3 regions of the Streptomyces sp. NPDC001536 genome follow, and region 3 is predicted to be linked to each of the others. Evidence: riboswitches for the same ligand, from Rfam matches in the RefSeq annotation. Region 3 holds a riboswitch; each other region holds the start of a gene.

Region 1 (2,227 bases), on a different contig from region 3:
GGCCTTGCCGTGCGGCGAGACGACGACCAGGTCGTTCCCGGCCGCGTCCGCGACGATCTTGCGGCCGTCGGGGAGGGCGAGGACGGCGTACGGGTTGGACTCGACGGACGCCTTGTGCGGGTTGTGCTTGAGTTCCACGGCGGTGATGTCGGCGGCGATCCTCGCCTTGCCGTGGCTGATCTTCAGGAGCTTGCCGAGTTTGTTCCAGGGCGGTGTCGTGGGCACTCCGGCCTCCGGCGGGGCGAAGGTCTCCACCCCCCAGAGCTCGCCGTGGAGGGCGGAGACGCCGTCCACGCCGGTCGCGAAGCCGCCGTCGGGGGCGGCGCCCGAGGGCAGGCCCTGCACCACCCGGTAGTGCTTCCACGCGCCCCCGTCCCAGTAGATCTCGGTGACGGCGGAGGAGAGACCCACACAGGTCTCGCCCTCGGGGCCCTCGCCGAGGCACTTCTTGCCGCCGCGGCCGGCCTCGGCGACGTACAGATGTCCGCTGTCGTACGAGAGCTGGCGCGGGTTGTCGAGACCGGTCGCGATCACGCGGACGACCGGCTTGCCTGCCCCCTGTCCCCCGGAGGCGGTCGCGGGGGCGATGCCCGCGGTGGCGGCGAGTGCGACGCCGGTGGCGATGACCAATGGTGTGCGGTTCCTCATTGCCGTATCCCCCTCACCTCGCCGCGGCATCCGACCACGGCTCGGCAGGAAGCTAGCGGCCGGAAGCGGGCGGACGTCGCCACTCCGCCAAAAATACGTACAACTCGTGGCAGATCACTCCGTATTCACCACCGCGAGCGATGCCCTGACCTAAGGTCACGAAAATGTATCGGGCCTATCGGACATCAACCTTCACAGGGGCCACACGCGTTGGCTACCGTGCCGGAAGGCCGTACGACCCCCACCGGCGAACCTCGCCGGGCCGCGCGGCCTCCGCCGAATCCGGAGCGCCGCCGCGCACCCGGAACCGGGGACCCACCGAACTTGGGGTGAATCGGCCGACTCCCGTACAGGGAACGGCCGTAGGGCAACCCTTCCGAACCACCCGCCCGAACCCGACAGCTAACTCGGTAGGCGGAGCACGGAAGGAGTCGCCACCCTTGGCGTCGCACCGCAAGTCGCCTCCCCCGGGTACGCGCGTAGCCGGCATACGCACGCCCGCTCTCGCCACGGCCGCCCTCACCTCCGTGGCCCTGCTCTCCCAGACGGCCACCGCCGCTCCCTCGACCGATGACAAGCCGAGCATCGAAGAGGTCGAGAAGAAGGTCGACGACCTCTACCGCCAGGCGGAGTCGGCGACCGAGAAGTACAACTCGGCCAAGGAGAAGACCTCCAAGCAGCGCAAGGAGGTCGACACCCTCCTCGACGACGTCGCCCAGCGCACCCAGAAGCTCAACGAGGCCCGCGAGGAGCTCGGTTCCTTCGCCGCGGCCCAGTACCGCACCGGCGCCTCCGCGCCCGACACCGCGACCTTCCTGCTCGCCGACTCCCCGCAGGACTACTTCGACCAGACGCAGCTGATGGGCCGTATGACGTCCCGTCAGAAGGACGCGGTCGACGACTACGTCACCGAGCAGTCCGCGACGATGAAGAAGCGCCAGGAGGCCACCGACAGCCTCGCGACGCTCTCCGAGTCGCAGAGCGATCTGAAGACCGCCAAGGCGACCGTCCAGCGCAAGCTGTCCGCCGCGCGCGAGCTGCTGTCCCAGCTGACCGCCGAGGAGAAGGCGCGTCTCGCGGCGATCGAGAAGCAGAAGCAGGAGGAGGCCGCCCGCAAGGCCGCCGAACTGGCGAAGCAGCAGGCGGCCGAGCAGAAGGCGGCGGAGGAAGCGGCCGCGGCAGAGGAGTCGGCGAGCAGCTCGTCGTCCTCCTCCGAGGCCTCGGACGCCTCGTACGCCACGAAGGCCGACAAGGCCCTCGCCTTCGCCCGCTCACAGGTCGGCAAGCCCTACGTCTGGGGCGCCACCGGCCCCGACTCCTACGACTGCTCCGGCCTCACCCAGGCCGCCTGGAACGCCGCCGGCATCTCCCTGCCGCGCACCACCTACGACCAGGTGAACGCCGGCACCACGGTCACCCTCGCCAACGCCAGGCCCGGCGACCTCGTCTTCTTCTACGACGACGTCACCCACGTCGGCATCTACATCGGCAACGGCAAGATGATCCACGCGCCGAAGCCGGGGGCGTACGTGCGCGAGGAGTCCATCTACTACGACGGTGAGTCGGCGATCCACAGCGT
Region 2 (2,227 bases), on a different contig from region 3:
GGAACATCGACTCGGCGGCCGTACGCGCCTTCTACGAGAAGCACGTCCGCCCCGCCACCGGCACCGTCGTGGTCGTCGGCGACCTCACCGGCATCGACCTCGACGCGCTGCTCGGCGACACCCTCGGCTCGTGGACCGGCTCGCAGGCCGAACCGCGGCCGGTGCCGCCGATCACCGCCGACGACACCGGCCGTGTCGTCATCGTGGACCGGCCCGGCGCCGTTCAGACGCAGCTGCTGATCGGCCGTATCGGCGCCGACCGGCACGACCGCGTGTGGGCCGCGCAGGTGCTCGGCACGTACTGCCTCGGCGGCACCCTCACCTCCCGCCTGGACCGCGTCCTGCGCGAGGAGAAGGGCTACACCTACGGCGTGCGCGCGTTCGGGCAGGTCCTCAGGTCCGCGCCCGACGGCACGGGTGCCGCGATGCTCGCCATCAGCGGCTCCGTCGACACCCCGAACACCGGTCCGGCCCTGGACGACCTGTGGACGGTCCTGCGCACCCTCGCCGCGGAGGGGCTGACCGACGCCGAGCGGGACGTCGCCGTGCAGAACCTCGTCGGTGTGGCTCCGCTGAAGTACGAGACGGCGGCGGCCGTCGCGAGCACGCTGGCCGACCAGGTCGAGCAGCACCTGCCCGACGACTACCAGGCCACGCTGTACCGCCAGCTCGCCGCGACCGGCACCGTGGAGGCCACCGCGGCGGCCGTCAACGCCTTCCCGGTGGACCGGCTGGTGACGATCCTCGTCGGCGACGCGTCCGCCATCAAGGAGCCCGTGGAGGCTCTCGGCATCGGTGAAGTGACCGTCGTGTCCGCCGAGTAGCGGCACGCGCGTGAAGGGGCCCTGGTGACTGATGCGTCACCAGGGCTCCTTAATGTCCGAATTGGGGGAGAGGTTGCCTGTCTGCCCTGTGGGATGCGCTACAAACACCCTGATCCGTTTGGGGATTGAAAGTCGCCCCGCTTAGCGTCATCCGGGCTGTTCGTCAGGCAGTGCGCCGCGCCCGCGGCACCGGACAGCCATCGCCGAGTCCCCGTACGGCGCGAGCCAGGGGAGCCGGGGACCCACATATATGTAGTCCCTGGGGTGAATCGGACGCCCGCGCGTGCAGCGAGGGGGTCCGTAGGAGACCTTCCTGCTCCGAACCCGTCAGCTAACCCGGTAGGCGAGAGGGAAGGAAAGGACCAGCCACTACATGGCGTTCACGCGCGCCACCGGGAAGCACCGTGCCCCGAGCCGGATGAAGCGCTCCACCGCCCGCGCGGCGGGGATCGCGGCTCTCACCACCACCGGCGTCATCGGCACCCTCGCCGCCCCGGCCCTCGCCGCGGAGCCCGCGGCCGAGCAGACCGGACTCATCCCGGTCGTCACCATCGGCGACTCGGTCGCCGCCCAGATCGACGCCCAGGCCGAGGCCCAGCAGCAGGCGGCCGTCGAGGCCGCCCAGCAGAAGGCCGAGGAGGAGGCGCGCAAGAAGGCCGCCGCCAAGGCCGAGAAGGAGCGCGAGGCCAAGGAGCGCGCCGCCCGCGCCGCCGCCGAGCGCAAGCGCCTCAACAGCTACGTCGCCCCGATCTCGGGCTCGTACATCTCCACCGGCTACAAGGCCGGCGGCGCCGTCTGGTCCTCCGGCAGCCACACCGGCGTCGACTTCCACGCCGCCAGCGGCACCTCGGTCCGCTCGGTCGGCTCCGGCGCGGTCGTCGAGGCCGGCTGGGGCGGGTCCTACGGCAACAACATCGTGATCAAGATGAACGACGGCACGTACACCCAGTACGGGCATCTGTCGTCCATCGGTGTCTCGGTGGGCCAGACGGTCACCCCGGGCCAGCAGATCGGCCTCTCCGGCGCGACCGGCAACGTCACCGGGCCGCACCTGCACTTCGAGGCCCGTACGACCGCCGAGTACGGCTCGGACATCGACCCCGTCGCCTACCTGCGTTCGCATGGCGTGAACGTCTGACGACGGACCGCGAGATCTTCCGAAACCCCGGCTCGTCGAGCCGGGGTTTTGCCGTTTCTGTCGCCCTGCTGTCCAAAAAATATCCATGGATTCCGGCCCGCCATCGGAAATTCCCGCTCTTTGCAATAGAGTCACTGAACACACGTCAATCATCGACGTTTCACGGGGATTAAGACGGAGGTCGGTCATGCGTATTCCGGCGCACTCGGTATGCACCGCGATCAGGGACGACATCGTCGCCGGTGTCTACGAGCGCGGCAGCCGC
Region 3 (2,227 bases):
CCGGGCTACGACGACGTCGATGGACGGCACGAGCATCTCCTTCTTGGGATGTGACACGGTCCGCCGGGACCGCGGTGTGTTCTGCGAGACGAGCCTAACCGGCTCCGGGCGATCGGCCACCGCGTGGACCGCCCCGTGGACAGAACCGAGAGTAAATTGTTTCCGAACGGAACAAAGACGGTTTCGGAAACCGGGCCGAAATCGGGGGCGCGCGAGATGGGGCGCGCAAAAAGCCCCGCCCCGGTGCGTACGGGGGAACACGCACCGGAGCGGGGAGCCCGTGGGGACGGGGGGACCCTCACGAGGCCTTCAGTATGAGGACCACGGATGTGAGGGCGCTGTGGTTCAGCTGGGTCTTACTTGAGGTGCAGCTGCTGACCCGGGTAGATGAAGTCGGCGTCGCTGACGATGTCCTTGTTCAGCTTGAACAGCTTCTGCCAGCCGCCCTTGACGTCGTGCTCCTCGGCGATGGAGCTGAGGGTGTCACCCTTGACGACCTTGTACTCGCCGTCGCCCTTCTTGACCTTCTGGCCGGTCGGGGTGGTGACGGTCTTCTTGGCGGCCGGGCGCTCGGCGGAGCGCGAGGCCTGCTGCTCGGAGGAGCGGGTGCTGGAGCCGCTGTCGCTGCTGGAGGAGCCGCTGCTCGACGAGCCGCCGCCGTTGTAGCTGGCGTTGGACAGGCCGACGCCGCAGGACGGCCAGGCACCCTTGCCCTGGCCCGCGAGGACCTTCTCGGCGATCTCGATCTGCTGCGCCTTGGTGGCCTGGTTGGCCTGCGCGGCGTACGCCGTGCCGCCGTACGCGGCCCAGGTGGAGGCGGAGAACTGGAGACCGCCGTAGTAGCCGTTGCCGGTGTTGATGGACCAGTTGCCGCCCGACTCGCACTGGGCGACGGCGTCCCACTCGGAGGCGGTGGCGGCGGAGGCGTTGCCGGCCGCCATCAGCGGGGCGGCTATGGCGACACCGGTGACGCCGGCGAGCGCGGCGGCGCGGGTGGCCTTGGACGGACGGCGGTGCTTGCCCTTGCCGGAAAACAGCATGGTGGATCCCCTCACCGACGCCTGCGAGGTGAGCTGTCGGGTTCGGGCCGGTTGAGTTGCCCGGCCGCGCATCTGGGCCTTTCGGCCTGCTGCGCGGCTTCACCCCGAGCCGGTCCAGCGTGAACTGCTGGGCCCGGCACTTACCTTGGGTCCCCCGCTCCTGCCTACGGCGCTTGACGCGACGACTGTTCCCGTACGGCCGCTGGCAGGATTCGGCGTTGCGGCAGCCGGGGCTCGTGGTGACGAGCGGTGTTGACCGTAGACAGGGAATCCGGGGAATTTCAAAGACGATCAGGGCTTCTGAGACTCATCCCACACTTTCACCAAACCGGACATTTGATGCGAAGTGTGGCGCGAACTCCCGGGATTCTCCTGGGTTTTTCGCCCTATTCGCTACCGAGTACGAGGGTCTGACCGGGCTCGATGCTGCTCGGGTCGGCGCCGATGACCTGCTTGTTCTCGGAGTAGAGCCGGCGCCATCCGCCGTCGACGTCAAGGGAGTCGGCGATGGAGGCGAGCGTGTCGCCGGCGCGGACGGTGTACGAGCCCTCGTCGGCGCTCGCGCCGCGGTGGCGGCCGGTGCTCTCCTTGGCGGCGGAGAGGGCTCCGGTGTCGACGAGAGCCGAAGAGCCGCCTTCCTGCCAGGAGTTGTCCGATTCGACACCGTTTGCCGGTGCCGTGGAGGGGCTGTCGGACGGCTGCGTACTCTCGGCACCGGAGTCGGAGTTGCCCGACTTGGCGGAGTTGTCCGCTTCGGTGGAGGCCGAGGGCGAGGGGGTCGGGTCGGCGGAGGATCCGGTCGACGAGTCGGACGATCCGGAGGAGTTGGACAGCCCGGACGAGACAGACGAATCGGACGACTCAGATGAATCCGACTCTTCGGATGCCGAGGGGGTGCCGTTCGCGACGCCGGTGTCGACGTCGTCCGAGGCCGAGTCCTTGCTCAGCCCGTTGAGCAGCCCGCAGGTGCCCCAGACGCCGACACCCTGGTCCGCGAGGACCTTCTCGGCGACGGCTATCTGCTGGTTGCGGCTGGCGAGGTCGGGGCTCGTGGCGTAGTCGAGGCCGCCGTACTTCTCCCAGTTCTCCTGGGACAGCTTGAGCCCGCCGTAGTAGCCGTCACCGTTGTTCGCACTCCAGGAACCGTCGGTCTCGCACTTGGCGACCTGATCCCAGGTGTTCCCGTC

What was found. Region 3 has a riboswitch for cyclic di-AMP ahead of ACFY0U_RS13030 (transglycosylase family protein). Riboswitches for the same ligand answer to the same signal wherever they lie in the genome.
Region 1: another riboswitch for cyclic di-AMP. It lies ahead of ACFY0U_RS24455 (NlpC/P60 family protein); the one in region 3 lies ahead of ACFY0U_RS13030 (transglycosylase family protein).
Region 2: another riboswitch for cyclic di-AMP. It lies ahead of ACFY0U_RS08415 (M23 family metallopeptidase); the one in region 3 lies ahead of ACFY0U_RS13030 (transglycosylase family protein).

What each region holds. Positions count from the first base shown of each region.
Region 1 is NZ_JBIAVQ010000009.1:93,023-95,249, reverse strand. Features, by position in the region: gene ACFY0U_RS24460 (ScyD/ScyE family protein) at 1-648, opposite strand, end outside; cyclic di-AMP (ydaO/yuaA leader) riboswitch at 913-1,080, shown strand; gene ACFY0U_RS24455 (NlpC/P60 family protein) at 1,089-2,227, shown strand, end outside.
Region 2 is NZ_JBIAVQ010000002.1:743,957-746,183, reverse strand. Features, by position in the region: gene ACFY0U_RS08420 (M16 family metallopeptidase) at 1-824, shown strand, start outside; cyclic di-AMP (ydaO/yuaA leader) riboswitch at 1,016-1,185, shown strand; gene ACFY0U_RS08415 (M23 family metallopeptidase) at 1,198-1,962, shown strand; gene ACFY0U_RS08410 (GntR family transcriptional regulator) at 2,150-2,227, shown strand, end outside.
Region 3 is NZ_JBIAVQ010000004.1:35,635-37,861, forward strand. Features, by position in the region: gene eno (phosphopyruvate hydratase) at 1-36, opposite strand, end outside; gene ACFY0U_RS13030 (transglycosylase family protein) at 357-1,040, opposite strand; cyclic di-AMP (ydaO/yuaA leader) riboswitch at 1,044-1,222, opposite strand; gene ACFY0U_RS13035 (transglycosylase family protein) at 1,427-2,227, opposite strand, start outside.